DNA from 4 places in the Roseibium album genome. Region 3 is predicted to be linked to each of the others. Evidence: predicted binding sites of a transcription regulator. Region 3 holds the regulator's gene; each other region holds the start of a gene.
The links. The regulator PhoB, encoded in region 3, activates phosphate uptake and scavenging genes when phosphate is short. The targets are predictions, from matches to a motif close to TGTCATNNANCTGTCAT.
Positions count from the first base shown of each region.

Region 1: the regulator PhoB is predicted to act here: its motif matches at 3,529-3,545, upstream of ACO6TI_RS17975 (RNA degradosome polyphosphate kinase).
Region 2: the regulator PhoB is predicted to act here: its motif matches at 2,755-2,771, upstream of ACO6TI_RS02425 (esterase-like activity of phytase family protein).
Region 4: the regulator PhoB is predicted to act here: its motif matches at 3,584-3,600, upstream of ACO6TI_RS25550 (UDP-2,3-diacylglucosamine diphosphatase).

Region 1 is NZ_OZ247583.1:3,942,175-3,949,432, forward strand. It holds gene purN (phosphoribosylglycinamide formyltransferase) at 1-411, opposite strand, end outside; gene purM (phosphoribosylformylglycinamidine cyclo-ligase) at 408-1,490, opposite strand; gene ACO6TI_RS17965 (AI-2E family transporter) at 1,730-2,815, shown strand; gene ACO6TI_RS17970 (DnaA/Hda family protein) at 2,827-3,507, shown strand; gene ACO6TI_RS17975 (RNA degradosome polyphosphate kinase) at 3,617-5,827, shown strand; gene ACO6TI_RS17980 (Ppx/GppA phosphatase family protein) at 5,829-7,258, shown strand, end outside.
Region 2 is NZ_OZ247583.1:527,719-534,976, forward strand. It holds gene ACO6TI_RS02420 (cytochrome b) at 1-374, shown strand, start outside; gene ACO6TI_RS02425 (esterase-like activity of phytase family protein) at 459-2,678, opposite strand; gene ACO6TI_RS02430 (multidrug effflux MFS transporter) at 2,908-4,107, shown strand; gene ACO6TI_RS02435 (arsenate reductase ArsC) at 4,116-4,616, opposite strand; gene ACO6TI_RS02440 (ArsR/SmtB family transcription factor) at 4,639-4,971, opposite strand; gene ACO6TI_RS02445 (pyridoxal-phosphate dependent enzyme) at 5,123-6,205, shown strand; gene ACO6TI_RS02450 (hypothetical protein) at 6,543-6,680, shown strand; gene ACO6TI_RS02455 (aspartate-semialdehyde dehydrogenase) at 6,788-7,258, shown strand, end outside.
Region 3 is NZ_OZ247583.1:2,877,285-2,884,542, reverse strand. It holds gene ACO6TI_RS13375 (threonine ammonia-lyase) at 40-1,029, shown strand; gene ACO6TI_RS13370 (vWA domain-containing protein) at 1,465-3,117, shown strand; gene phoB (phosphate regulon transcriptional regulator PhoB) at 3,207-3,905, opposite strand; gene phoU (phosphate signaling complex protein PhoU) at 3,975-4,673, opposite strand; gene pstB (phosphate ABC transporter ATP-binding protein PstB) at 4,705-5,502, opposite strand; gene pstA (phosphate ABC transporter permease PstA) at 5,514-6,863, opposite strand; gene pstC (phosphate ABC transporter permease subunit PstC) at 6,863-7,258, opposite strand, start outside.
Region 4 is NZ_OZ247583.1:5,562,181-5,569,438, reverse strand. It holds gene ACO6TI_RS25565 (TRAP transporter substrate-binding protein) at 1-855, shown strand, start outside; gene ACO6TI_RS25560 (OmpP1/FadL family transporter) at 1,374-2,636, shown strand; gene ACO6TI_RS25555 (SDR family oxidoreductase) at 2,701-3,480, opposite strand; gene ACO6TI_RS25550 (UDP-2,3-diacylglucosamine diphosphatase) at 3,647-4,450, shown strand; gene ACO6TI_RS25545 (glycosyltransferase family 4 protein) at 4,447-5,496, shown strand; gene ACO6TI_RS25540 (threonine/serine dehydratase) at 5,627-6,652, shown strand; gene ACO6TI_RS25535 (protein phosphatase CheZ) at 6,798-7,258, opposite strand, start outside.

The sequences.
Region 1 (7,258 bases), 1.1 Mb from region 3:
GCCATGAAGCTTTACGCCTTCTTCCAGCGCGCGTTCGTGAGTTGCCAGTCCCTTGAAGGAGGGAAGCAGAGCCGGATGAATGTTGATCATGCGGCCCGACCACGCGTTGACTAGATAGGGTGTCAGGATGCGCATGAAACCGGCAAGAGCGACAAGATCGATCCTGTGCTCTTTCAGGACGTCGTCGATTGCTTTTTCAAACGCCTGCCGGTCTCCGGCAAAGTCTTTGTGATCGACAACTGCCGTCGCGATACCAAACTCGGCCGCACGTTCAAGCCCCTTGGCATCCGGCCGGTTGGAAATGACCAGCGTGATTTCCGCGGGATAGGAGGGAGCCATGGCCGCCGAGATCAGAGCACCCATGTTCGAGCCGCGACCCGAAATCAGGACGGCTGTACGCTTGCGGTTCATGCCGACAGGCCCAGGGAATTGTCAAAAAGAACCGGTGCGTCACCCTCGGCCTCTATCCTGCCGATCCTAGTCACGCGCTCCCCTTCGTTTTCCAGTACTCTGGCGACGTCATCTGCTTCGTCGTCGGCAACCACGATCACCATGCCGACACCGCAATTGAAGGTGCGCAGCATTTCCTTCTCCGCAACACCACCTGTTTTGGCGAGCCAGGAAAAAACCGCGGGTGCATCGATGGAAGAAAGGTCGATCCGTGCCGAACAGTTTTCCGGCAGGACGCGAGGAAGGTTTTCAGGCAGCCCCCCGCCGGTGATATGCGCGAGCGCCTTGATGCCGCCGGTTTGTTTCAGGGCGGAAAGCAAGGGTTTGACATAGATCCGCGTCGGTTCCATCAGGACACTTCCGAGCGTCTTGCCGTTCTCGAACGAAGCCGCGTCGGACCAGGAAAGTCCAGCCAGTTCCATGATCTTTCGCACCATGGAATAACCGTTGGAGTGAACGCCGGAGGAGGCCAGGCCCAAAAGCACATCGCCTTGAGCAACATCCTTGCGTGGCAGGATTTGCCCTCGTTCGACGGCACCGACGGAGAAACCAGCAAGGTCGTAGTCGCCTTCCTTGTACATTCCGGGCATCTCGGCGGTCTCGCCGCCGATCAGGGCTGCACCTGCCAGTTTGCAGCCGTCCGCAATCCCGGCCACGACATCGCTCGCGATGTCGACATCAAGTGAACCGGTCGCAAAATAGTCGAGAAAGAACAGCGGTTCGGCACCCTGGACAACAAGATCGTTGACGCACATGGCAACCAGGTCGATCCCGACCGTTCTATGTTGGCCGGTTTCGATGGCAATTTTCAGCTTGGTGCCAACACCGTCATTCGCCGCCACAAGGATCGGATCGTCGAAGCCGGCGCCCTTGAGGTCGAACAGACCGCCAAATCCGCCTATGTCACTGTCCGCACCTGGCCGTGATGTTGCCTTGACAAGGGGTTTGATACGATTGACCAGCGCGTTGCCCGCGTCGATGTCGACGCCGGCGTCGGCGTAGGTCAGACCATTGCTTCCTGAAGGCTTGGAATGGCTCATGACAGCTCCAGTCTGGTTTTCCATGTGCTCGCTGACGGCGTGCTTGAATATCCCTGCCGCGCATACAGCCTTGCAGCGCTTTTCACAAGAGCTGCCGGATGTCTTCAACGTCAAATACGCCTCTTGACCGGACAAGGTCGCTCAACCTATGTGCAAGGAGGACTGAACCCTGTTCCGAATTATGTATCGTGCCGCGGACTTTCCGAAACGCGTCAGATTTCTCGTTGGGAGGAAATTTCATGACTTTGCGCCGTCAGGTTCAATTCTGGTTGATCTCCCTGCTTGTTTCCTGCGTGTTTCTCTACATTTTTTCAGGCGTTCTGCTGCCCTTCGTTGCCGGTATGGCCGTGGCATACCTGCTCGACCCGGTCTGCGACCGGCTTGAGAATCTGGGAATGAGCCGCCTTTGGGCGACGCTGACCATCTTGCTGTCTTTCATTTTTGTCCTGGCGCTGTTCTTCGTCCTGCTGTTGCCTGTCCTTGGCAACCAGCTGGCAGCCTTTCTGGAAAACTTCCCTGACCTTGTTCGGCGTCTTCAGGCGCTGCTTGCGGAATACTTCCCGGCCAATCTTGCCAGTCTGGCCGGATTGTCGCCGGAGGACCTGCAATCCTCCATGACCGATCTGCTCGGGCAGGGGGCGTCCTTTATCGGCAAGCTGGCGCAATCCATCTGGAGCGGAGGTCAGGCCCTTCTGTCCATCCTGTCACTGTTCGTGATCACGCCGGTGGTTGCCTTCTATCTGCTGCTGGACTGGGATCATATGGTAGAGCGGATCGACGGCTGGATCCCGCGCGATCACCTGGGGGAAATTCGCGGCCTTGCAAAGGAAATGGACGGAGCGGTCGCCGGATTTGTTCGCGGTCAGGTGTCGGTCTGTGTCATCCTCGGGTTCTTTTACGCGGTATCGCTCGCCTTGGTCGGGCTCAATTTCGGTTTGCTGATCGGCATGGCGGCAGGGCTTGTGAGTTTCATTCCCTTTGTCGGAGCGGCACTCGGCTTTGTGTTGTCTGTCGGCGTTGCACTGGTGCAGTTCTGGCCGGACTGGCCGTGGATACTTGTGGTGGGAGCTGTGTTTGCGGTCGGCCAGTTCCTGGAAGGCAATGTGCTGCAGCCAAAACTCGTCGGCGAAAGTACGGGGCTGCATCCGGTCACCCTGATGTTTGCCTTGTTCGCCTTCGGATCTCTCTTTGGATTTGTAGGGATGCTGATTGCCGTTCCCGCTGCGGCCATGATCGGGGTGCTTGCACGTTTTGCTCTGAGGCAGTACCTAGCAAGCCCGGTTTACAAGGGTATCGGCCGTACGAAGACGACAGCCGAAGAGTAAGTGACACGATCATGGCGGAACCTCCGCGCCAGCTACCGTTAGAGCTACCGCACGAAGCTGCTCTCACGCGCGACGACTACTTGGTGGGCGTCTCCAACAAGGCGGCATTCGAGCTGCTTTCGCGGTGGCCTGACTGGCCGTCACCTGTCGTGGTCCTTGCCGGGCCGGTGGGGTCGGGAAAAACGCATCTGGTCCGCGCGTTTCAGGATGAAAGCGGGGCGTCCGTGATATCGGCCAGGGAGCTTGCGGCGGATGTCGTGGAAGACCTTTTGGTAGCGCCCGCCGCCGTGATTGAAGATACGCATCTCGGTGTCAATGACACTGCACTCTTTCACCTTTTGAATGCTTCGCGGCAAGCTGGCAAAAAGGTGCTCATCACCAGTAGGACGTGGCCGGCGAGCTGGAAGATCACGTTGCCTGACCTCATGTCGCGCCTGCGTGCGGCGACACCGGTGGAAATTCTGGAACCGGACGACGACCTTTTGCGCCGCGTGCTCGTCAAGCTTTTTGCCGACCGGCAGATATCGGTTGATATCGGCGTTGTGGACTATCTTGTCGTCCGCATGGAAAGATCACTGGAGGTGGCGATGCAGGCGGTGCAGGCCATTGACCGGGAAGCTCTGGCCGGTCGTGTGAAGATAACCAAGCCGCTTGTTGGCCGGGTATTGGAAAATGTGCATAAAGGCCAGTGAGTTGTTTGCTTGCGACAATGGTGTCATTTGCCTGCCGCTCACGCCGTGTTACTCAATCTGCATGCATTGAGACAGAGATCGCCGGAAGCGGGGGCGAAGGAAAAATGCCATGAATGAAACGACCGATCTTTCAGACATTCTTTCCGCTTCCTCGGATCTGCGCGGTGTTGAAGACGAGATGCCGGAGGAAGATCTGGCGAGGTCGCCTGCCAGGTTCATGAATCGGGAATTGTCCTGGCTGCAGTTCAATCTGCGTGTTCTTGAAGAAGCGATGAACAATCGCCACCCGTTGTTGGAACGGGTACGGTTCCTGTCGATCTCGGCGAACAATCTGGATGAATTTTTTATGGTCCGCGTCGCGGGCCTGCGTGGACAGCAGCGTGCCGAGGTTACCAATCTTTCCGATGACGGCCTGACCCCCACCGAGCAACTGGAGAAGATCAGTGCCGCCGTGCGTGATCTTCAGGCATCGCAGCAGCAGATTTGGGGTGAAATCCGCAGAGAGATAGCTGCGAAGGGAATTGAAATCCTTCTGAGCGACGCCTTGACCCAGGCGGACAAGACCTGGCTTCAGGAGTATTTTCTGGCCTATGTCTTCCCGGTGCTAACGCCACTGGCAATCGACCCCGCGCATCCGTTCCCCTTTATCCCGAACCTTGGTTTTTCAATCGTGTTCGAGCTGGTGCCGACGTCCGGCAGCCGCGGAATGATTGCGTTGCTCAGAATTCCCAACCAGGTCGATCGGTTCGTCCGTCTGCCGAATGGTGGCGATGGAGCCGCCCGCTTCATTGCAATCGAGCATGTCGTGAGCATGTTTATCGGCCGGCTGTTTCCCGGATATGAAATTCGAGGCAAGGGCGCCTTTCGGGTCATTCGCGATAGCGATCTTGAGATCGAAGAAGAAGCCGAGGACCTCGTTCGCCTGTTTGAAAGTGCGCTGAAGCGCCGTCGCCGCGGGTCCGTCATCAGGCTGGAAATCCAGGAAACGACCCCGCCGGCTCTGCGGGAATTCGTTGCGGACGCATTGGATGTCAGCGAAAGCGAGATTTTTCTGGCCACCGGTTTGCTCGCGTTGAACAACCTTTCTCAAATCGTCGATCTCGAGCGCCAGGACCTCAAGTTCGAGCCCTATACGGCGCGGTTTCCCGAGCGCATTCGCGAACATGGCGGCGATTGTCTGGCGGCCATTCACCAGAAGGATATCGTGGTCCATCACCCGTATGAATCCTTCGATGTGGTGGTCCAGTACCTGCGGCAGGCCGCGCGCGACCCGGATGTGGTTGCCATCAAGCAGACGCTCTACCGAACCTCAAACAACTCGCCGATCGTCAAGGCCCTGGCAGAGGCCGCCGAAGCCGGCAAATCGGTTACGGCACTTGTCGAGCTGAAAGCCAGGTTCGATGAAGAAGCCAACATCAAATGGGCTCGCGACCTGGAGCGGGCAGGGGTTCAGGTGGTATTCGGCTTCATCGAATTGAAAACGCACTCGAAACTTTCCATGGTAATCAAGCGCGAGCACGGCCAGCTGAAGACCTATTGCCACATCGGTACGGGCAACTACCATCCGATTACGGCGCGGATTTATGAGGACCTTTCCTTCTTCACCGACGATCCCGGAATTGCCGAGGACGCGGCCAGAGTTTTCAATTTCATCACCGGTTATGCCGAGCCGGAAGAACTCAACCACCTCCTCGTGTCACCGGTAAACCTGCGGCGGCGCATGCTTGAATTGACCGAAGCCGAGATCGAACATGTCAGGCAGGGGCGTCCTGCCCAGATCTGGATGAAGATGAACTCGCTGGTCGATCCGGAGATCATCGATTCGCTCTATCGCGCAAGCCAGGCAGGGGTGCAGATCGACCTGGTCATCCGCGGGATCTGCTGTCTTCGGCCTGGCATCGAAGGCCTGTCGGAAAACATCCGGGTGAAATCCATCGTCGGCAGATTCCTGGAACATTCAAGGATCTTCTGCTTCGGCAATGGTCAGGGGCTGCCGTCGCCTGAGGCCCACGTCTATATCGGTTCGGCCGACCTGATGCCGCGAAACATTGACAGGCGTGTTGAGGTGCTGTCTCCCCTGATGACGCCGACCGTGCATGAACAGGTCCTTGATCAGATCATGGTTGCCAACCTGAAGGACAATCAGCAGAGTTGGCGCATCCGCTCGGATGGCAGTCACGAGCGTATCGAACCGGGGCCAAACGAGGAACCGTTCAACGCGCATAGATATTTCATGACCAATCCATCGCTCTCTGGCAGGGGCAAATCCCTGAAGAGCGATCGTCCGAAGCCGTTTCTGAAACGGCAAAAACGAGGATAGCATGACAAGCCAGTTCAAGCCTGCACGCGGCCGGCTCAATGGGACAGGACCGGTGGCGGTCGTGGATATCGGCTCCAACTCGGTGCGCCTTGTGATTTACGAACGCAAGGCGCGCACGCCCACGATGCTGTTCAACGAAAAGCTTCTGGCGGGCCTCGGACGCGGAATTGCGGCGACCGGACGTTTAACGGATGCGTCGGTGAAACTCGCCCTGGGAGAACTGGTGCGCTTCAGGGCACTGATTGAGCACACCGCCTGCAAGGAACTTTATGTCTTTGCCACAGCTGCGGCACGAGATGCGGCGAACGGTGATGAATTTGTCGGTGAAGTGGAACGGATACTGCAAGCTCCTGTCCGTATCCTCGACGGAAGCGAAGAAGCCTTCTATTCGGCTCTCGGGGTAGTTGCCGGTTTCTGGCAGCCACGCGGAATTGTCGGTGACATGGGCGGCGGCAGCCTGGAGCTGGTTGAAATCGAAGGAAAGAAACCCGGTAAGGGATCGACTTTCCCGCTTGGCGGATTGCGCCTTTCCGAAGAAGCCGGTGGAAACATTTCCAAAGCAAGGCAAATCACGGAAGAAGCCCTCGGCGGTTATGAATGGCCGGGACTTCACCCCGGCGAACGAACGTTCTATGCGGTCGGTGGTACGTGGCGATCTCTGGGGCGATTGCACCTGATGCAGAACAATTACCCGCTGCACGTGATGCACAACTACGAGATAAGTGCAGAGGAGGCGATTTCATTCTGCCGCAAGATCGCCGTGCCCAGCCTTGAGGGAATTGAATTGGCGGAAGTTGTGTCCAAGCAGCGCCGGCCCCTGGTGCCGATCGGAGCCGTCGTGCTTGAACAGGTTCTGACATCAATGAAGGCCGAACGCCTTGTCTTTTCGGCAACCGGGGTTCGCGAAGGACTTTTGCACGAAAAACTGTCTCCCGAGATGCAGGCGCAAGATCCCGTCATCGAGGCGGCGCGTGAACTGTGTGTTCTCAGGGCCCGATCCCCCGACCATGCCGAGGAGCTGATTGCCTGGACCGATCTGTTGTTCCACGAGCTGGAAATTGAGGAAACCGCAAACGAAAGACGATTGCGCCATGCCGCGTGCCTGCTTTCCGATATCGGTTGGCGGGCGCATCCGGACTACCGGGGCGAGCAGAGCCTGAACATCATCTCGAACGCATCCTTTGTCGGTCTGGACCATTCCAGCCGCGCTTACGTGGCAGCGGCCGTGTTTTACCGGCACATGGGATTGCGCGAGGGCGCCCTGTCGCAGGTTATCCGGCAGCTGTTCACCGACCGGTTGCGTATTCGGGCAAAGGTGTTGGGTGCAACCATGCGGGTTGCCTCGCTCCTGAGCGCGTCAATGGCGGGCCTGCTTCCGAAGGTTGGTCTGGTCAGGACGGAAACGGGTCTTCTGATCGAACTCGGTGACGA
Region 2 (7,258 bases), 2.3 Mb from region 3:
AAGCTCATTTGGGATGCGGCATCGCTGCCGGCCTGCTGACGCTGCTCCGCGTCCTGATCTGGTTCAAACGCGGCGCACCGCAACCCATTTATCCGGTTTCATCGCGGCTTCAGAAGGTGGTCAGCAGGATCGTGCACGGACTTCTGCGTCTGGTTCCACTCGCCCTGCTGGCAAGTGGGGCTGGCATGATCGCATTGTCAGGAGCTTTCCCGTCTATACGGGAGGGGACACTTCAGGGTCTTGTCGTCTTTCAGGATCTGCCGCCTCGCAATCTGCATCACATGGCCGCGTTGCTGCTTGCTGCACTGACCGCGCTTCACGTGGGGGCAGCGATCTGGCATTTCCGGAAGACCAGCGCGAAAAGCCCCTCATGACAGGCGTCAGCGGTTAAAAAGTGCCAAGCCCGGCTGTCAGAACAGCCGGGCTTGTTTTCAGTTTCTGGATGAGGCGCCGTTGGTCTAGTTCAGCCGTGACGCAGGTCCGAGATCGATCAGCTGGGTTTCGCCCGGAGCATCATCGACGCCGTCATTGTCGGTAACCAGGATCAGACGCCCGCCTGCAGTCACCGCAAGGCCTTCCGGCTTGTCCTGGACCCAGCCTTTTCCTTGCGCCAGGGCAGGAAGTATATCCATCGCAAGTCGTTTCTTGAGGATCGGAAGGGTTTCGCCGTGTGCGGCTGGCGTGATGCCTTCTAGCGATACAACAGTGACCTGTTTGATTGCGGCATCTTCGCCACCCTTGTTGTCCCGCTCAAGGATCGCGAACCGGCCGTCACCGAGCGAGACGATTTCGGACAATCCGACCCAGCCACCGGCAGCACTCTTCGGCGTGTCGAGCGGATAGTGGACGAAACCCCAGGACTTGTCGGCAGGGTTGTAGATCCCGATCTTGGTGTGACCCTTCGGATCATCGTTCCATTCCCGCTGGACAGCGACGGCAACGAGGTTCTGTCCGTCCATTTCGAATTCAGCGACCCCTTCGAACGAAAACCGCTTCTGCTGGTCGATCAGGCTCTGTGGCAACGTGATTTCTTCCTGAACTGCGCCATCGGCGTCGACTTTCAAAAGAAGATGGCCACGTTCGTTCTTCGGATGGCCTTCCGAGGCCAGCCAGAACCCGCCGTCCCGTGCGACTGCAATGCCTTCCAGGTCCAGTCTCTCCTGATTGAAGCCGGTCACGGTGGTGTAAGAGGTGATCCTTGCCGGTTTGGCGGAAATGTCCAGGGTGTATATCCGGCCGTCGTCATAGAAACTGTCGTTCACCGCGTAGAGCTTGTTGGCGTCGGACGGATCGGCAGCCAGCGCGGAGATCGCACCCCAGCCGATCGGGGCTCCCTTTTCCGGATCCATGTCGGAAACGACGGACGGATATGCCGGAGATTCAGCGCCGAACTTGTAGAGCGTGATATGCGAGCGAACATTGTCTTCCGCGCTGTCAACTTCGTTGGCGACCAGGAAGAGATCGCGCCCCGGGATGGCAAGCAATCCTTCCGGGCCGACATGGGTCGGCAGGAACTGGACGAATTCCGGCTCACTTCCCGTGTCCCTGTACACGGCAACAAAGTTGCCGCGCTCCGAGTTGACGAATATCAGGGTCTCACCGCCGAATTTGCCGACAGCAACACCTTCCGGCTCTGTTCCCTTCTTGTGGGCACGCTTTGCCGGGTAATGTCCGTGTGACATGCCCAGATGCTCCATCTGGTTGCCGCTGTCGAACAGAACGTCGCCCTTGGCACTCCAGATGGTAAAGCCGCGCGAACCGCCTTCGTAGTCGCCTTCATTGGCAGTGACGAAACGCTCGTCATCGATCCAGGCAACCGCATCAGGTTCGCGTGGAACGTTCTCGCTGCTCCCGGAGGCATCGCTCATCCGGGATTTTTTGACAGGAACATTTTCTGCCGTCGCAACACCGGCGGAAAAGTCTGCGACAACTTTGCCCGTGGCAAGGTCGACTACCGCAAGATGGTTGTTTTCCTGCAGCGTCACGACCGCCTCGTTTCTGGAGTTGATGGAAACGAATTCCGGCTCCGGATCTGACGGCGCGGTTCCGGCAAGACCGGTCAGGTCGACAAGGCGCACCGCATCGCAATTGGTCGGCGCGCCATTGCCGTCAAGATCGAAGATCGCAAGGTGGCCGGCGGGCATCTGTGGCATGACACCGTCATTCAGGTCTTCATCGCGCTCGTTCTCGATCGCGATCGCGGCATACTTGCCGTCCGCCGAAATGGCAACGCTGTCCGGCTGGCCGTTGGTGTCGCATCTGGCGATGACGTCCATGCCATCAAGCCCGATCACGGCCAGATGGCCGGATGCATTGACATAGTCCTCGCTGGTGTTGACCCCGGCATAGGCGGCCTTTTCACCAACAGCGACGGATGTCGGCTCACCACCGAGATCGACCCGCCCGATCGGTTGAATGTTCAGCGGGTTGCCCGCGTTGACGAAGACGATCGCCTCACCGGGACTGTCGGTGAACGCCAGCGTGCGGCCGTCCTTCGATGCAGAAATGATTTCGGCTACTGTCTCGGTCGCCTGGTCGACACCGTCCGGCAGGGTCTTGTAAACCGGGTAGGTATTGATCCGCTCGAAAAACTCCGCCTGCGCTGCTGACACGGCACCAAGACCGCACAGAACAGCAAGGCTGACGCTTTTCAGAAAACGTCCGCGAGGGTCCGACATTGCACTAGCTCCCATATGTTTTGGGTTGAGGTGCGCGAAAACTAGTTGGCCTCATTACAGAAAAAGTGACAATCGCATGAAGGTTGTGTGACAAGCTCACGAATAAGATATGCAGCGTTTCCAGGGTGAGGTTTCCAGAAAAAGCTGGACAAGACACCGGAATTCTCTCACGTTGCAACCCTTGCATTTTCTCGCGCAAAACGCGCGCTTCTCTATTTCGGATATTCTCATGCAGATCGGATTTGTCCGCGCCGCCCTGGTGCTGGGGCTGCTTGCCGCCGTTGGTCCTTTCGCCATTGATCTCTATCTTCCGGCGACACCCCAGATCGTTCAGGATCTGAATACGGATGACGCCGGAGCACACATGACCTTCACGGTCTATTTCATTGCCTTCGGTCTCGCACAGCTCATTTACGGACCGATCGCGGACTGGCTCGGCCGCAGACCGCCCATTTTCGTAGGGCTCGTGGTCTTCATTGCCGGTTCCGTTATCTGTGCCATGGCGACTGACATTTCCATGCTGACCCTTGGTCGCTTCGTGCAGGCACTCGGGGCTGCTGCACCGATGGTGATCGTGCGCGCGGTGGTCCGGGACCTGCATACAGGCACGCAGGCGACGAGGCTCATGGCTCTGGTGATGCTCGTAATCAGCATTTCGCCGCTGCTTGCGCCCCTGACCGGCAGTTTCATCATTTCCCTTGCAAGCTGGCGCATGATCTTCGGCGCCCTCGCGCTGATCGCCTTGCTCGCAATGGTCCTGACAGCGCTCCGGCTTCCCGAAACACTTCCCGCGGACCGGCGCAGCCCGATAAATGCAGCCGCCTTGCTGCGCAGCACCGTCTACCTGATGAAAGATGCAAGGTTCCTGGGCCTGACGATGATCGGTGGTTTCGCGCTGGCCAGCTTCTTCGTCTTCATCGCCTCAGCGCCCATGGTGTACATGACCCAGTACGCCCTGACGCCGACGGAATTCAGCCTGGTGTTCGCCGTCAATGCAGTAGGCTTTTTCGCCGCCTCGCAATTCGCGGCCGATCTCGGTCAAAAATACGGTATGGGCCGTGTTGCATTCTGGGCGGTCTGCGGATTTGCCGCGGCAACCTCGACGCTATTTGCGCTCGTCTGGCTGGGTCTCGATGATCTGCCGGTACTGATGGCCATGTTTTTCCTTGGCAATTCGTGCCTCGGACTGGTCATCGCTCCGACAATGGTCATGGCTCTGGAGGAGCACGGAGAACACGCCGGCATGGCATCGTCGCTTGGTGGAACATTTCAGATGGTTGCCGGCGGCCTCATGATTCTGATCTGCAGCCCGTTCTTTGACCGCACCGCCTTGCCGCTGGTCGGCGCTGTTGCAACCTGCGCCTTCATTGCCTTTGTATTGGCTCTGTTGACGCTGCGTCCGCAACAGGAAGGCAATGCTCCCGCCTGAGGACGTCCTCAGGCGGAGGATTTTCCGATTTCGTCCAGTCTTTCCTTGAGCGACAATTTGTCGAGCGAGGACATCGGCAAACTGATGAAAATTGCGATCCGGTTGTTGAGCATGCGGAATGTCTCGTTGAAGGCCAATCGTTTTTCGGTTTCGTTGCCTTTGGCCAACACCGGATCAGGAACGCCCCAGTGTGCCGACATCGGCTGTCCCGGCCAGACAGGACATGTTTCCTTCGCTGCATTGTCGCAGACGGTGAAGACGAAATCCATTTCAGGTGCCCCAGGCCCGGCAAACTCGGACCAGTCCTTTGAACGGAAGTCTTCAGTCTTGAAATTGAGTTTCTCCAAGAGCGTTAATGCTTCCGGCCGGACGAAGCCGGCAGGGTTCGATCCAGCAGAATAGGCCTTGAAACGTCCTTTCCCATCCCGGTTCAATATCGCTTCTGCCATGATTGACCGCGCCGAGTTTCCGGTACACAGAAAGAGGACATTAAAGACTTCGTTGGACATCATTCCCTCCAGGTACTATTCGCTATTTCCGGCAGGCAATGGCCTCCATCACCTGCGCGCAGAGTTCAGGGTGGCCACCGCAGCAATCGGCCACAAGATAAGTCAGCAATTCTTTCGTTCCATCCATATCCGCGTAGTAGCGGATCGAGCGTCCCTCACGTTCGTTTCGAACCAGCCCGGCCTGCAGGAGAACAGACAGGTTGGCCGACATGGTGTTTTGGCGAACACCCAGCGCTTCACCGATATCACCCGCGCTCATGCCTTCCGGACCTGCATTAATCAGAAGCCGGAAAACATCCAGACGTGTCTTTTGGCTGAGCGCACCGAAGGCACTCAAAGCTTCATTTATATCCATAAATCATGATATATTGATTCTTTTGCGGACAGCAAGCAAAGAATCGCCATTTGATCGAACTTTCGGTATCCGGATCCCTCATTGCGCAAACAGGCTTGTTTTCCTGCGTCCGAACTGTTGATCTGCGCTGTCGGACGACGGAAGGGAAATCATGAAAACATTCGCGAACAATTGGCTCGGTAGAGGACTTGAAAACACACCGGGATTCGCGGCCGGCAGTATTTCGCAATCACCGGGCCCGGAGCGGGAGTTCTTTGCCGACGTTACGGGAATTGAACCCTCTCCGCTGTTGAACCTCTCCGAACTTGCCTTGGAGCTTGGGGTCGGCGCCCTTTACGTGAAGGACGAGCGAAATCGTCTTGGACTGGGAAGTTTCAAGGCACTTGGCGCAGCCTATGCCATTGCGAAGCGCGCATTTGCAAAAATCGAGGCGGGCGAGACAAGTGATCCCGCAACGGCGCTTCACGGCACAACATTCGTCTGTGCAAGCGCGGGCAACCACGGACTTTCCCTTGCCGAGGGTGCGCGCATGTTCGGTGCCGAAGCCGTCGTCTTCGTCGCCGAAACGGTGCCGGAGGCTTTCGCTGACCGGTTGCGGGGCCGAGGCGCAAGGGTAGTCCGGGCTGGTGCGATTTACGAAACCAGCATGGCGGAAGCGGAACGTCAGGCTTTGGAACATGGCTGGCAACTCCTGTCTGACAGCACGTGGCCCGGGATGACCGACCCCGGACGGGACGTGATGGAAGGATATCTGATCATGGGCGAAGAAATTGAATGTCAGATACCCGAGCCGCCGACACATGTGTTTCTGCAGGCCGGTGTTGGCGGTCTGGCCGCAGCCTGCGCATTGAGCGCGCGCGCAAGCTGGGGCAATGATGTCACGATCACGATCGTCGAGCCGGAGGCAGCCCCCGCCCTTCAGGCCAGCATTGCGGCTGGCAAGCCGGTGAATGCACCCGGTCCGGTTTCAACCATGGGCCGCCTGGACTGCAAGGAACCATCGCATCTGGCACTGAAATACCTGGCCAGGCAGGCAAACCGTTTTGCGACGATAACCGACAGGGAAGCAGAGGAGACGGTGTCCTGGCTGAAAGACCATGACCTTTATACAACGCCGTCGGGAGCCGCCGGCCTGTCCGCGCTTCATCACGCACGCGGCCAGTTCGATGAACTTGGCCTGACCTCCGGGTCCAGGGTCCTGTGCTACCTCTCCGAAGGTCCCGAACAAGGCTGATAAGGATCTCCCCAAAACCAATTCTCAAGAGAGGCTGACCAGAGTCTGGGCACATAACTGGCCGTGACACCATGCGTCGCCGGCCTCGAACAGTCACATGGCAAGCCGGTGGTCGATTCAGGCACTGCCCTTGTGCGGCACAGGATGCTTGCGGGAAAAACTACCAGGGCAAAGAGCCCCGAGTGCCCGTTCAATCCCGGGTTCAAGCATGTCGTTCATGAATTTCATGCGACAATGCGAGCATCAATCGAGCGATTTCATTGTATTCCTTGTTGACTTCGACGGGATTCCGGGCAAAAACACCGCCGTCTCAAGTTTTGACGATTGCGAGCACCTGATGAACCGGCTGAAAGCCGACATTCTGGATATGATGTCCATGGCCCTTGCCAGCGCTACATTTCTGCGCGGCGAGACCCGGTCGGCTGCCGCAACCGCATTCAAACGCACAACCAAGACAACCAAAACCACCGCTTGACGGTGCCGCTCATCCCGCCTCCCCGGGGATGGGAGGCGCCAGGAGCCGGCGAGCCCGTTTCCCCGGGCAGCCGGTGAAGCGGGGAGACGGACAAGGACAAGTCAGAAATGGGTTTCAAGATCGCAGTTGCAGGCGCTACCGGCAATGTCGGCCGCGAGATGCTTGACATTCTCGACGAGCGCGGCTTTCCGGCAGACGAGGTTGTCGCCCTGGCGTCCCGTCGCTCGCAAGGAACGGAAGTTTCGTTCGGCGACAGGACACTGAAGGTTCAGGCTCTGGAGAATTACGATTTCTCCGACACCGACATTTGCCTGATGTCAGCCGGAGGTACTGTTTCCAAGGAGTGGTCGCCGAGGATCGGCGCAAAGGGCTGTGTTGTCATCGACAACTCCTCTGCCTGGCGTTATGACGCGGACGTGCCTCTGATCGTTCCGGAAGTCAATGCGGACGCCATCACCGGCTTCACCAAAAAGAACATCATCGCCAATCCGAATTGCTCAACAGCCCAGCTCGTGGTGGCACTCAAGCCGCTGCACGATCACGCCAGGATCAAGCGCGTCGTCGTTTCGACCTACCAG
Region 3 (7,258 bases):
AATCTGCAATGGTTTCAGAGACAGGAGAAACGGGAAAACATGGTGGAGCTGGAAGACATCCATGCCGCACAGAACCGCATTGCGGACTTTGTTCGGCCGACGCCCTTGCGCAAGTCGCATGGACTGTCGAGGGATTTGAACGCCCCGATCTGGCTCAAGATGGAAACGATGCACGATACGGGCGCATTCAAACTGCGCGGTGCGGCAAACAGATTGCTCACGCTGGATGGCCAACAGAAATCGCGCGGTGTCATCACCGTTTCGAGCGGCAATCACGGTCGGGCCGTCGCCTATATGTCCAGGCTATTGAACATCCGCGCTGTTGTTTGCGTCACCAACATCGTTCCACCGGAAAAAGTAAAGGGACTTCACGACTTCGGAGCCGAGGTGATCGTGTTCGGCGAGAACCAGGATGAAGCGGATGCTGAAGCGCGTCGCATTGCGGATCGGGACAATCTCGTCTTCATCTCTCCGTTCGACGATCCGCATGTGATAGCTGGCCAGGGAACGATCGGCCTGGAACTGCTGGCAGACCGGCCTGATCTTGAAATCGTCTTCATTCAGCTCAGCGGCGGCGGCTTGATGTCCGGTGTGGCCAAAGCACTCAAAAGCCTGAAACCGGAAATCAGAATTGTCGGTGTTTCCCTGGAACACGGTGCGGCGATGATGGAAAGCATCAAGGCGGGCCGGATTGTCGAAGTCGATGAAAAACCGTCGATAGCCGATGCTCTTCCCGGCCCGATTCCGACCGATAATCAATACACATTTTCCATGTGCCGCGAACTCGTTGACGAATTTGTACAAGTCCGGGAACGAGAGATCGTGGACGCAATGAGATACGCGCTTACGCATGAGAAGTGCCTGATTGAAGGTGGAGCCGCGGCCGGGATCGCGGCCCTTCGCAAGTGCGTCGACACGCTCGATGGCAGAACGGCAGCAACGCTGTTGACCGGTAACAACATCAGCCTGGACCGGGCCCTCAAGGCCATGGACCTCGACCCGGAGTCAGAGCCTGAGCCTGCCTGCTGACGACATCAATTTTCCCAGACGGGGACCGCGCTCCAGCGTGAGTACAATCACCGCGCCGGAACCGATTGCGTCAGCTTGGTATCATGCCGACCGATACCAACGCCAATGCACTCGGACGGCCTTTCAGTGCACGCCAACTATTCTTGCTTCGACACAGCAAGTGAATATGCGCTCCACCCGGTCGGTCAAGAGCAGATCCATCAGATTTAAAAGCCTGCCAAACAGTCGCTCTTTTTTGTTTGTTTACCTTACTTAGCGATACCTTCAAGATATTCCCGTAGATATACGGAATTGTGACCAATATTACAGATAAACTTCCGTTCTCTTCTAACCTGAGGCCGATCGAGAGAAAGTTCAAGTAACTATTTCGCAACTCTCTCTCTAAATGACTGGTTGATAGACCTTCCAGCCAACTACGAATTTTAGAGGAATCGGATGAAAAGCCTTAAGATACTTACAGCATCTACTGCTCTCGCATTCGGCTTGACCACTGGTACGCCAGTCCTGGCTGATCCGTCTTCCATGTTTATCCTTGACGCTTCCGGGTCTATGTGGGGACGTCTTGATGACGGCCGCCCCAAGATTTCCGTCGCGCGGGAAGTCTTGAGCAGCGTTACCTCGAAGCTTCCGGTTTCGGTAAATGCAGGACTGATTGCTTACGGGCACAGACGCAAGGGAGACTGCTCCGACATCGAGCTGGTTCATCCCATTTCCGCCGCGGGAGGGGCGGCGATCGGCGGCAAGCTCAATTCTTTGTCTCCGCGCGGAAAGACCCCGATTACGGAAGCCTTGCGCCTTGCCGCAGAAAAGCTGACGGGACAGGAAGACGACAGGACCATTGTTCTGGTCAGCGACGGAATTGAAACCTGCGAGGGCGATCCGTGCGCTCTGGCCGAAGCATTGCAAAAATCCGATGCCGGCCTCAAGATCCATGTTGTCGGATATGGTGTGGACGCAGACGCACAGAAGCAGTTGCAATGCGTGGCTGAAAAGGGCGGCGGCGCCTACTTCCCGGCCAACGACACATCAGGTCTTGTCGAGGCACTTTCACAAGTTACGGAAAGCATCGCCACACAGGAGACCATCGTTGTTGAGGCACCGGAAGTCACCGAGGCAGCCGACACAATTCAGTTGCAGATTGCAGGTCCCGGCACGATCCAGCTGAAGCTCGCCGACTGGGTGAAAATGCCGAAGTACTGGAAGATAACGAACCCGGAAACAGCCGACGAGATTGCAAAGGTCACAGAAGACAGCGTCTCGGCGATGCCCGGTGCCTATCAGCTGGTCTGGAGACATCTTGAACACGGTGCCCAGGAAGTGACACTTCCCGAGGTGGTCTCAGTGTCATCCGGACAGACGACCGAGGTAGCAATCGATACCGGCCTTCAGCTCGTGCCACCCACTGGCGAGGACAAGCCCTATTACTGGCAATTGCTCACCAATGACAGCGATCTTGAGAACAGTTTCCGCAAACGGGAACCTGCTGCCTGGTACTGGGTCTGGGACGCTGTTCCGGTTCCTCCTGGCGACTACACTCTGATCGTGCGCCAAAGTGAGCATGACCATGCGGAAGTCAATCTGGGTCGGATTTCGCTGGACAAGGGTAAGCTCACTCAGATTGCGCTTGACCAGGGGCTGAACCTTAGCTGGAACGCGGACTGGGACCAGATTTATTATCTCAAAGTCACGGATGCGGCCGGCAACGAAACCAAGTTCGACGGACAGGGCCCGATTTTTCTGGCGCCGGGCACTTATGATCTGGCGCTCAGGTTGACCGAGCACAATCACAGCGAAGCCGATTTCGGAACAATAACCGTATCCGAAAAAGGCTTTGTCGACGCCAAACTGACCTCCGGTATCAAGTTCGACACCCAGATCCCGGGTGAAATCAAGGTGACAGCCAAGAACCTGGATTCGGGCAAGGAAGCCAGCATCAGCTGGAGCGGTTCATCCAGCAACCGCTGGCCACCGATGCCCCTGGGAGCCGGACGCTACCAGATCGACATGCAGATCAAGGGCTCGGCACCAATGACGATCGTCCCCGAGGTAACCATCAAACCCGGTCAGTTCATCACGGCGAAGATGTGAGACATCGAACCGGTCTTAAAAAAAGCCCGCCATTCGGCGGGCTTTTTCATTATTGGAGCTTCGCCCGAAGGGGCCTGTCCTGGAACGGATCAGCCGGCGACCGAGAACTGGTCATTGAAGGCGTAACCGGCACCGCGGACCGTGCGGATCGGATCCTTGGCCTTGCCCTTGTTGAGCGCCTTGCGCAGGCGCCCGACATGAACATCGACCGTGCGTTCATCAACATAGACGTCATGACCCCAGACACCGTCGAGAAGTTGTTCCCGGGAGAAAACGCGGCCGGGCGATGTCATGAGAAACTCCAGAAGCCTGAATTCGGTCGGTCCCAGATGGACTTCCCTGGTATTCCGGCGCACACGGTGAGTTTCGCGGTCCAGTTCAATGTCCCCGGACCGGAGCATGGTCGAAACGACTTCCGGACTCGCCCGGCGCAGAATGGCCCTGACACGCGCCATCAATTCCGGGACGGAGAAAGGTTTAACGACATAGTCGTCTGCGCCCGTGGACAGGCCCCGGATCCGTTCTGCCTCCTCGCCGCGTGCCGTCAGCATGATAACCGGGAGGCGCTCGGTGTCTTCGCGGGCGCGCAAGCGCCGGCAAAGTTCGATTCCCGACAATCCCGGCAGCATCCAGTCAAGCAGCAGAAGATCCGGCTGGCTTTCACGCAGGCGGATTTCCGCTTCGTCCCCGCGAATGCAGGATTCCACCTGATATCCCTCTGCTTCCAAATTGTATCTCAAAAGAAGGCTGAGCGGTTCCTCGTCTTCAACGATAAGCACCTTCGGCATTCATTCTCGCTCCGATATTGTCGGCCGGCAAAAGGACGCCGGCCGGGTATTTCCCGCTAATTCCGACGGCTAAACGGCACCGGTTGTTTCATCGAGTTTTGCGCGGTCTTCAGGAAGGCGGTCACCCGTGACCATGTAGTAGACGTTCTCGGCGATATTGGTTGCATGGTCGCCAATGCGCTCGATGTTCTTGGCGCAGAAAAGCAGGTGCACGCACTGGGTGATGACCCGCGGATCTTCCATCATGTAGGTGAGCAACTCGCGGAACAGGGAGGTATAGATGGCATCGACTTCTGCATCCGCTTCCTGTACCCGCCGGGCTGCCTCGGCGTCGCGGCGCGTATAGGCATCGAGGACCTGTTTCAACTGACCCAATGCGAGCTCGGTCATGTGCTCGACACCAATGGCAAGTTTTTTTGATTTCAGATTGCTGTCGATGGCAATGGCGCGCTTTGCGACGTTCTTGGCAAGGTCGCCGACACGTTCCAGATCGTTCGCAATACGGCTGGCAGCGGTGATTTCACGTAGGTCCTGCCCCATGGGCTGGCGAAGTGCGATCATCTCGATGAGTTTCATCTCGACCTCCTGATGAAGGGCATCGAGACGTTCGTCGTTCTCAATCGTCGATTTCGCCAGCTCGTGATCCTGTGTGACGAGTGCGGACACCGCGTCGGCAAACGCGCGCTCCGCCAGGCCACCCATCTCGGCGACTTTTCCGGCCATTGCCGTCAGTTCTTCGTCATATGCCGAGACTGTATGTTCAGACATCCTGTGTCCCCTTCAGATTTCGGTAATTCGATTAGCCGAAGCGGCCGGTGATATAGTCCTGCGTACGCTTGTCTTTCGGATTGGTGAAGATGTCCTGCGTTGAACCTTCCTCGACCAGAATTCCAAGGTGGAAAAATGCCGTACGCTGCGAAACACGGGCCGCCTGCTGCATGGAATGTGTCACGATAACGATGGTGAAATTCTCGCGCAATTCGTCGATCAGTTCTTCGACTTTAGCCGTTGCGATCGGGTCAAGTGCCGAACACGGCTCGTCCATCAGGATCACTTCCGGACTGACGGCAATCGCTCGCGCAATACACAGACGCTGCTGCTGACCTCCGGACATCCCGGTACCGGGCTCATCCAGACGGTTCTTCACCTCTTCCCAAAGACCGGCTTTTTGAAGACTGGACGAGACAATATCGTCGAGCTCCGCCTTGTTCCGGGCAAGACCGTGGATCCGTGGGCCATAAGCGATGTTGTCGTAGATGGATTTCGGGAAAGGGTTTGGCTTCTGGAAAACCATTCCGACCTTGGCGCGCAACTGCACGGGGTCGACTTTCGGATCATAAATGTCTTCGCCGTCAATCCTGATCGAGCCTTCTACGCGGCATATGTCAATCGTGTCGTTCATCCGGTTGATCGTGCGCAGGAATGTCGACTTTCCGCAGCCGGACGGCCCGATGAACGATGTAACCGATCGCGGCTGAATTTCTATGTCGACGTCTTTAATGGCGTGCGTATCACCGTAGTAGACCTGCACCTTACTGGCGGAAATCTTGCTTTCGGTCATCTCAATCGCCTGTTCAATGTTCGCCATCTCGTTCATCAGATCGTTCCTTACCAGCGGCGCTCAAACCTGCGGCGCAGGATGATCGCGAGAATATTCATTGAGAGGAGGAAGATTAGGAGGACAACAATACCGCCCCATGCTTTTTCATAGAATGCAAAATCCGCTCGCGCCGCCCAGGTGTAAATCTGAGCGGGCATTGCCGAATTTGGATCAGTGAAGCCGGCAATCAGGCCTTCAGGGTAACCGCGTGCGACGAAGCCGACCATACCAATAAGAAGCAGCGGTGCTGTTTCGCCAAGTGCCTGTGCCAACCCGATGATCGTGCCTGTCAGAATTCCCGGCATCGCCAAGGGCAGCACATGATGGAAAATCGCCTGCATCTTGGATGCTCCGACACCCAGCGCAGCATCACGGATGCTCGGCGGAACCGCCTTGAGAGACGCTCTGGTCGAAATGATGATTGTCGGGAGCGTCATAAGCGTCAGAACAAGTCCGCCAACGATCGGAGCCGACTGCGGCAGATGCATGAACTGGATGAACACGGCCAGACCCAGAATGCCGAACACGATCGATGGAACAGCGGCCAAATTCGATATGTTCACTTCAATAAGGTCCGTAAACCTGTTTTGAGGTGCAAACTCTTCAAGATAGATTGACGTTGCCACACCGATCGGGAGCGACAGGAACAGCACGACCAGCATCATGAAGAACGACCCGACCACCGAGGCACCAATACCGGCAGCGCCCGGATTATCCACGCCGGAGTCGGCTCCAGTGATGAAATTCCAGTTGAACACCGTCTTGATAACGCCGGCATCAACCAGAATATCCACAAGGTCCAGGTCGGCTTTCTGCAGGAACCGGCTGTCTGTCATGTTCTCGCGAGTGACGCGGCCGTTCATGTAACCGTCAACTCTTGAAGACGCCGCGAGTTCGAAGCCCACGGTATCGCCAAGCTTGTCCTGATTGGCCGTGAAGTATGTCCTGATCGTGTTTCCAGGTTTGCCGACGATGCGCTCAATAGTAGCGGCATCAAAAGGGACACTGACACCGCTCTCCTGCAGCTGGCCCTGAAGCGCTCCGATAAAGATCTGCTCATAGGCCTTTGTCTTGAAGAGCTGGCCTTCGGCTTCGTCGAATTGCTCCTGCGTCAGACTGAACTCAACTTCAACAATCGTCCTTGAAAAGGCGGGAATGCCTTCACTGATAATCGTATATGCAAGAACCACCAGGAAAAACAGGCCGATTCCAATCGCAGCAACGCCATAGGCCTTGAACCTCTTTTCGGCGGCATTTCGCTTACGGGTCAGGTCATCAACTTCATAGAGCGACTTGGACTTGAAGGGCAGATCTGCCGGCATTTCGGCAACCTTGGGAGAAATCGTTGTATCGGTCATCAGTCATACTGCTCCCGGTATTTGCGCACGATGTAGAGCGCGAAAATGTTTAGGCCAAGAGTTACGATAAAAAGGGTCATGCCAAGGGCGAACGCCACAAGCGCGACTGGAGAAGCAAAATCCGCATCACCAGTCAGCTGACTGACAATCTTGGCTGTCACTGTGGTCATTGCTTCAAAAGGATTGAGGCTCAGCCGCGCTGCCGCCCCTGCTCCGAGAACCACAATCATGGTTTCACCAATGGCGCGCGAGGCCGCCAGCAGGATGGCTCCGACAATGCCCGGCAGGGCTGCCGGCAGCACGACCTTTTTGACCGTTTCCGATTTCGTTGCGCCGAGACCGTATGATCCGTCGCGCATAGCCTGCGGAACCGCGTTGATGATGTCGTCCGACAA
Region 4 (7,258 bases), 2.7 Mb from region 3:
CCAGCGCTTGGCGTGTTTGATGCGGTTTCAGCTGGCACGGCCCAAATGGGGCATACGGCCTCGTTCTTCTGGCAAGGGAAGATCCCCGCGTCCGTGTTCTTCACCGCAATTCCGTTCGGGTTGCTGCCTCATGAACATATCACCTGGATCGAAAGAGGCGGCGGGCAGGCGCTCTGGGACGAGCTTTACGAGCCCTTTGGTGTGAAACCTGTCATGGCAGGTAATACAGGTGTGCAGATGGGGGGCTGGTACAAGAAAGACATCAACGGACTGGATGACCTGACCGGTCTGAAGATCCGCATGCCTGGTCTTGGCGGGGAGGTGATGCGCCGCCTGGGCGCAACACCCGTCGGCTTGCCGCCAGCCGAACTGTTTCAGGCACTGCAGTCCGGTGTGCTTGATGCCACCGAGTTCCTCGGGCCGTGGTCCGACCGGGCCATGGGTTTCCACAAGGTCGCCAAAAACTACTATTCGCCCGGTTTTCACGAACCGAATGGGACCGGGGAGGCGCTTTTCAACAAGGTTGCCCTTGATGGTCTCCCGGACGAGTTGCGCGCAATTGTTCTGGAAGCATGCCGTGCGGAGAACGGCCGTGCCCTGGCTGAAAGCGACTGGGAAAACGCCGGCAGCCTGAAACTGCTTCAGGACGAAGATGGAGTCACAATCAAACCCTATCCCGACGAGGTTCTTCAGGCCTTGCGCACGACCTCGGTGGCTGTTCTGCTGGAATTTGCTGAAAAGGACGCGCTCAGCAAGCGAATCTACGAGAGCAATGTTGCGGCCCGCCAGCGGCTGGCTCCCTGGAGCGATGTCGCAATGCGCCGATTCATGTCGGCACGTGATGGCAACACCTGATCCGGGATTTCTTGCCGCCGATCGCGCAACCGGTGTGTCAACATCGTTGCTGGCATGCCCTGTTTGTTCCCGGCGGGTCAGACAGCGAGCGATAATTCCTGTCGGTCTGCACCGGTCACCGGGGCACGAGTTTAACGGGCTGTCCGATTAATTGACAGTGTGTCAGCGCCTAGGTGTGATCTGGCAGGGCCTCTGCCGTTGGGGTATGTGTGGCAATGCAGCAACGTTCACGGAATTAGTGACGTTAAAGGAAACCCGTTGTCGTTTGCCTATTCTTTGTGCATTTTTGCGAGGCTGTGTCGTTCCCATGACATAGACCCCTGGAACAAGACCTATTTACCTACTTTTACCGAATTCCCGAAGCGTGTTTGTCGAAACAGTAGAATATTTTGCACTGCAACATGAAAATACATCGCCTCAAGACGGTAATTTCTAAGCTTGCAACTGAACCCTGTCTTGGAAATCCTATCCTTCGAAAAATGATTTCCTCCATTTGGAGGGGGATGGGAGAAAACACCATGACATGGGCTAATAAAAAGACGTTTCTGTTTGCTTCCACTGCTATTGCTCTTTCCATAGCGGCAAGTGGGGCACACGCGGGGGCCTTCGCGATCCGCGAGCAGAGTGCATATTTTCAGGGGACATCCTTCGCGGGATACGGAACGTCGGGCGAGACGATTTCGGCGATGTACTGGAACCCGGCCTCCCTGATCGGTGCTCAGCAGGGCTGGAGCATGGAGGCACATGGATCGCTGATTATTCCGAATTCCGAAATCAACGGCACGCTGACCGGCGGCGCGGTCGGAACATCCTCGATCGGTAGTGGTGATATCGGTTTGGACGCCTTCGTGCCGGCGACCTACATTTCCTACAGACCCGATGACAAGTGGGTCTTCGGTGTCGGTATCAACTCACCGTTCGGACTGACGACAAAACCGAACCAGAACTGGGCGGCCCAGTTCTATTCCCGCTCTTCAAGAGTGTTCTCGATCAACGTCAATCCCAACGTTGCCTACAAGATCAACGACATGTTTGCCGTGGCGGTCGGTTTCCAGGTCCAATATCTGGATGTCAGCCTGAAGTCGGCGGACGCGACGTCCGGCGCAGGCTTTCCCAGATCCAACGAAATCTCGGGAGACGGGTTCGGTGTCGGCGTGACGGCAGGTGTCACAATCAAGCCGATCGAGGGCACAGAGATCGGTATCGGCTACCGGTCAGGTGTCGGGCATGACCTGAGTGGGCAGCTTTTCGCGGGCGGCACGAGGGCGGGCATCAATCTTGGCGTGGTAACGCCGGATATGGTGAACATTTCCGCCAAGCAGAAGATAACCGACAAGATTCGCCTGCTCGGCACGGTCGAGTGGACCAACTGGAGCCGCCTGAAATCTCCCGTCGCGACCTCGTCCATTACCGGTTCGGCGCTCACCACGCTTCATTTCAACTATGATGACGGCTGGTTCTTCTCCGTCGGTGGCGAATACGACTACAACGACAAACTGACATTCCGTGCAGGTCTGGGCTATGAAATCTCTCCGATTGACGAGGCCATTCGGTCAACCCGCCTGCCGGACAACAATCGATGGTGGCTATCTGCGGGTGCAAGCTACAATTTCAGCAAGCACATCGCTTTCGATCTTGGCTTTACCCATATCATCACGGAATCGACGGGTATCAACATCGACTCGAGCCATCAGGACTTCAATGCTGCATTCGGCACCTACAAGGCCGATGTCGACAGCAACGTGAACATTCTCTCCGCATCGCTTCGCTACAAGTTCTGATACGGTGATGAAACACGCAAAAGGGCCGGGAGTTTCCCGGCCCTCTTTGTTTTTCTGGCAACGTTCAAAACGCGGCTGGGTAGAGCCCGCCATCCATGAGGATGTTCTGGCCGGTGATATAACCGGCATGCCGAGAGCACAGGAATGCGCATGCCTGTCCGAATTCGGCTGCATTGCCGAAGCGCTGCGCGGGAATTTCGGCTGCCTGCTGAGCGCGAATCTCCTCCAGGCTTGTTCCGGTCTGCTGGGCGGCACGATCAAATCCACCCTTCAGCCGATCCGTATCCATCTTGCCCGGCAGGAGATTGTTGATGGTGATACCGGATGGGGCAAGCTGGCGGCAGACGCCGGCCAGAAATGCCGTCAGGCCGGCCCTTGCTCCGCTCGAGAGGTCCAGCCCTTCGATCGGCATTTTCACCGACAGCGAGGTGATGTTGACAATCCGCCCGAAGCCGCGCGCCCTCATGGCAGGTGTGACTGCCTGGATAAGTTCGATCGGCGTCACGAAATTCTGGACCGCACCTTCCAGCAGTGATTTGCGGTCAAGTTCCGTGTAGTCGCGTCTCGGTGGTCCACCATTGTTGTTGACGAGAATATCCGGCTCCGGACAGGCTGACAGGAGAGCCTGTTGTCCTTCCGGCGTCGACACATCCGCGGGCACACTCACAACGGAGACGCCGTACTTTTCCGTCAGGGCTGTGCGCGTTTCTTCCAGAACCGCTTCGTTGCGGCCGTTGAGGACTATGTCACAACCGGCTTCGGCAAGGGCTTCGGCGCAGCCTCTGCCCAGGCCGCGGCTTGATGCACACACGATCGCTTTTTTACCGTTCAGACCCAGATCCATAGCTTGTCTCCACTTTTGCCGTCGAACCAGATGTGCGCCGACCGGCAGGAATATTGATCAATCGGGTGTGGAGTTCGGGAACTCCACGGCAAGTCATCTTGCCTGTCATAATATTGATACCTGAATCGCGTCTATAGCGCTTCTGAAGGGAATGTGGAGAAATACCATGTCTGCTGCAGAGACGTCGCGTCACTACCGGGCCCTGTTCATTTCAGACGTTCACCTTGGCACTCGCGGCTGTCAGGCCGAATTGCTGCTGGGATTTCTGAAAGATCATGACGCCGAGACCATTTATCTGGTCGGCGACATTGTCGACGGCTGGCGCCTGAAACGGTCCTGGTACTGGCCGCAGCTTCACAATGATGTCGTGCAGAAAATATTGCGCAAGGGCCGCAAGGGTGCGCGGATTCACTACATTCCCGGCAATCACGATGAATTCCTGCGCAACTTCATCGGAACTCACTTTGGTGGTGTGGAAGTGGCGGACAGCTTTGTGCATGAAGCCGCCAACGGCAAACGCTACCTCGTTATTCACGGTGACCAGTTCGATGTCGTCATCCGGCATGCCAAATGGCTCGCCTTTTTTGGTGACAAGGCCTATGTGACCGCGCTCGGAATCAATACGTGGATCAATTTCCTGCGCCGCCGTATAGGCCTGACCTACTGGTCCTTGTCAGCCTGGGCGAAGCTCAAGGTCAAGAACGCCGTCAGTTTCATCGGCCGTTTCGAGGAGGCGCTTTCCGGTGAAGCGCGCCGGAAGGGTGTTGATGGCGTCATATGCGGCCATATTCACCACGCTGCCAATCGGGATATGAATGGTATTCACTACATCAATACCGGTGATTGGGTGGAAAGCTGTACAGCTGTCGCCGAACACCACGACGGGACGTTTGAGGTGATCCGATGGGTGGACAAGACCCAGGACGGGATTGCACCGGCCAAAGCCAAGGAAGCGCCGGTCGCAGCATGAGTTCCATCCTGATCGTGACGGATGCCTGGCATCCCCAAATCAATGGCGTTGTCAGGTCTCTTGAGCGTACCGCGGAAGAGCTTGCGGCAATCGGCACAAGGATCGAGGTTCTGTCGCCGCAAGCTTTCAGAACGCTCCCATGTCCGACCTATCCGGAAATCCGTCTTTCGTTGACACATCGGGGTATTGTCCGGCGCAAGATCCGGGAATTCGACTGCGAGCACCTGCACATCGCGACAGAAGGCCCGCTTGGCATTTTGGCCGCCAGCGTCGCGTGCAAGGCAGGGATGCCATTCACGACCAGTTATCACACGCGCTTTCCGGAATACGTATCGGCACGCCTTCCTGTTCCCCTGTCGTGGTCCTACAGATGGTTGCGCAGGTTCCACAATTCGGGATGCGGGTGCATGGTGGCGACCGGGTCGCTGGAAAACGACCTGCGGGCTCGCGGATTTGCAAACCTGATGCGTTGGTCCCGCGGGGTTGATGAGGATGTGTTCAAGCCGTACGAGGGGACAGTCCTCCCAGCAGATCTGCCGCAGCCGGTATTCATGTATGTCGGCCGTGTTTCGGTTGAAAAGAACATCAAGGCTTTTCTGGACCTGAATTTGCCGGGGTCCAAGGTCGTCGTCGGGGGTGGGCCGCAACTGGAAACATTGCGACGTGACTATCCTGGTGTTCATTTCACCGGAGCCAAAACCGGTGAAGACCTGGCACGACACTATTCCGATGCCGATGTATTTGTCTTCCCGTCGCTGACGGACACGTTCGGCAACGTGCTGCTGGAAGCTTTGGCATGCGGTGTCCCCGTGGCGGCGTTTCCGGTGATGGGGCCGATTGATGTCATTGGTGATACGGGGGCCGGAGTTCTGTCTGAAAACCTTCAGGAAGCTGCCGAAGCCGCATTGGAGATCCCGCGGGATCATTGCCGGAAAATTGCCATGAACTACACCTGGGCAGCGAGCGCCCGGCAATTTCTGGACAATTGCATCGAGGCCCGCGACCGGCATAACAGCTTGGAAAGAGATGCCAGGGCTGCCGAATAACGTCTTCCACCGATACCTTCGCATGGTGGTGACCGGATGTGTCACCGGAATTATGTTGGGGTTGTATTGAGTTGACTTTAAATCCCATTTAGTCATCGGGGTGGAACGAGTTTTTTCAAGGTGGATGCCAATGACCGATGCCGTTGTTCAATCTAGCTCAGCCGAGATGCAGAACCTTTCAGGCAAGGCGGTCACTTTCGAGGACGTCGAACAAGCGGCCGGCCGCATCAGGGGATACGCCGTGCGCACACCCTTGTTGCAGCACCCGGCACTGGACGAGCGGGCAGGGGCAAAGGTCCTGGTGAAACCGGAAAGCCTGCAACGAAGCGGGTCATTCAAATTTCGTGGCGCCTTCAATTGCCTTAACCTCATACCGGAAGAGGAACGCACGAAGGGTGTGGTCGCGTGTTCGTCGGGCAATCACGCTCAAGGAGTGGCGGCCAGTGCTCGCATTCTGGGCATCTCCGCGACGATCGTGATGCCGGCTGATGCCCCAAGGGTCAAACTTGATCGTACCCGGGATTTTGGGGCGAAGGTCGTTACCTATGACAGGGCACACGAGGATAGGGACAGGATTGCCGCGGCGATTTGCGCGGAAAATGATGCGACATTCGTGCATCCTTTCAACGACCCGGCGGTGATTGCAGGACAGGGAACCGTCGGTCTTGAATTTGCACAACAGGCTGATGAACTGGGTCAGAAGCTCGATGATGTGCTGGCTTGTACGGGCGGTGGCGGACTTTCCAGCGGAATAGCGCTTGCGCTCGCGTTCAAATCTCCTTCAACCCGGTTTCACACTGTCGAGCCGGAGCTGTTCGATGACTACAAACGGTCGCTCGAAGCTGGTGTCCTCTTGTCGAATGCCGCCAGGTCCGGATCGATCTGCGACGCGCTGCTTTCGGAAACTCCCGGAGAAATCGGTTTTTCCATTCTGAGCCAACTTGCCTCTGAGGGCCTGACAGTGAGCGATGAGGAAGTGCTGGAAGCGGTTGCCTTTGCTTTCAGGGAACTGAAGCTCGTTGTTGAACCCGGCGGTGCGGCAGCGCTCGCAGCCGTTCTATCCGGGAAACTTCCAGTGGAAGGCAAGACAATTGGTCTCGTGATAACCGGCGGGAATATCGATCCGGACATGTTGTCGAGGGCATTGTCGCGCTGACAATTGGATTGCAGCCTGGATCCGTACGGGCTTTGCCTCAAGAGATTGAAAAAACGAAGCTTTCTTGCCGTTTTCTTAAGCGTCACCTGAACGAAAAAGAGCGCAGCTGCCAGCTGCGCCCTTGTTCAGTGATCCGGAAATGAAATCAGTTGAAGAGGGCCTGACGTTCGGCTTCGGAGAGTTGCTGAAGAGGATCGGTGGCAGCATCGCCTTCCACCGCGGCTTCGTCTTCCGCCGCTTCCTCGGTCAGCTCCCAGGTTACGTCGGCCTCCGCCTCAGCTTCGTCGTCCACCACAGCTTCGTCTTCGGTCACGTCGACTTCACTGTCGAAGAGTTTTTCGATAGCGGCTTCGTCCAGCATGGCATCCGGATCCGCATTTGCAAATTCGTCAACTTCGTCAACCGGATCTTCGTCTGCGGGGTCTTCGTCTATCGGTTCTTCTTCAACAGGCTCTTCGTCGACCGCATCCGCAGGGGCTGACGCAAACATGTCGTCGATGGCTGCAGCGTCCATCGGCTCATGGCCTCCGGCCATGATCGCGTCGACATCGGTTTCAGTGGCCGCATCATCGTTCTCGGACGTAGCGGATGTTTCGGACGTGACGT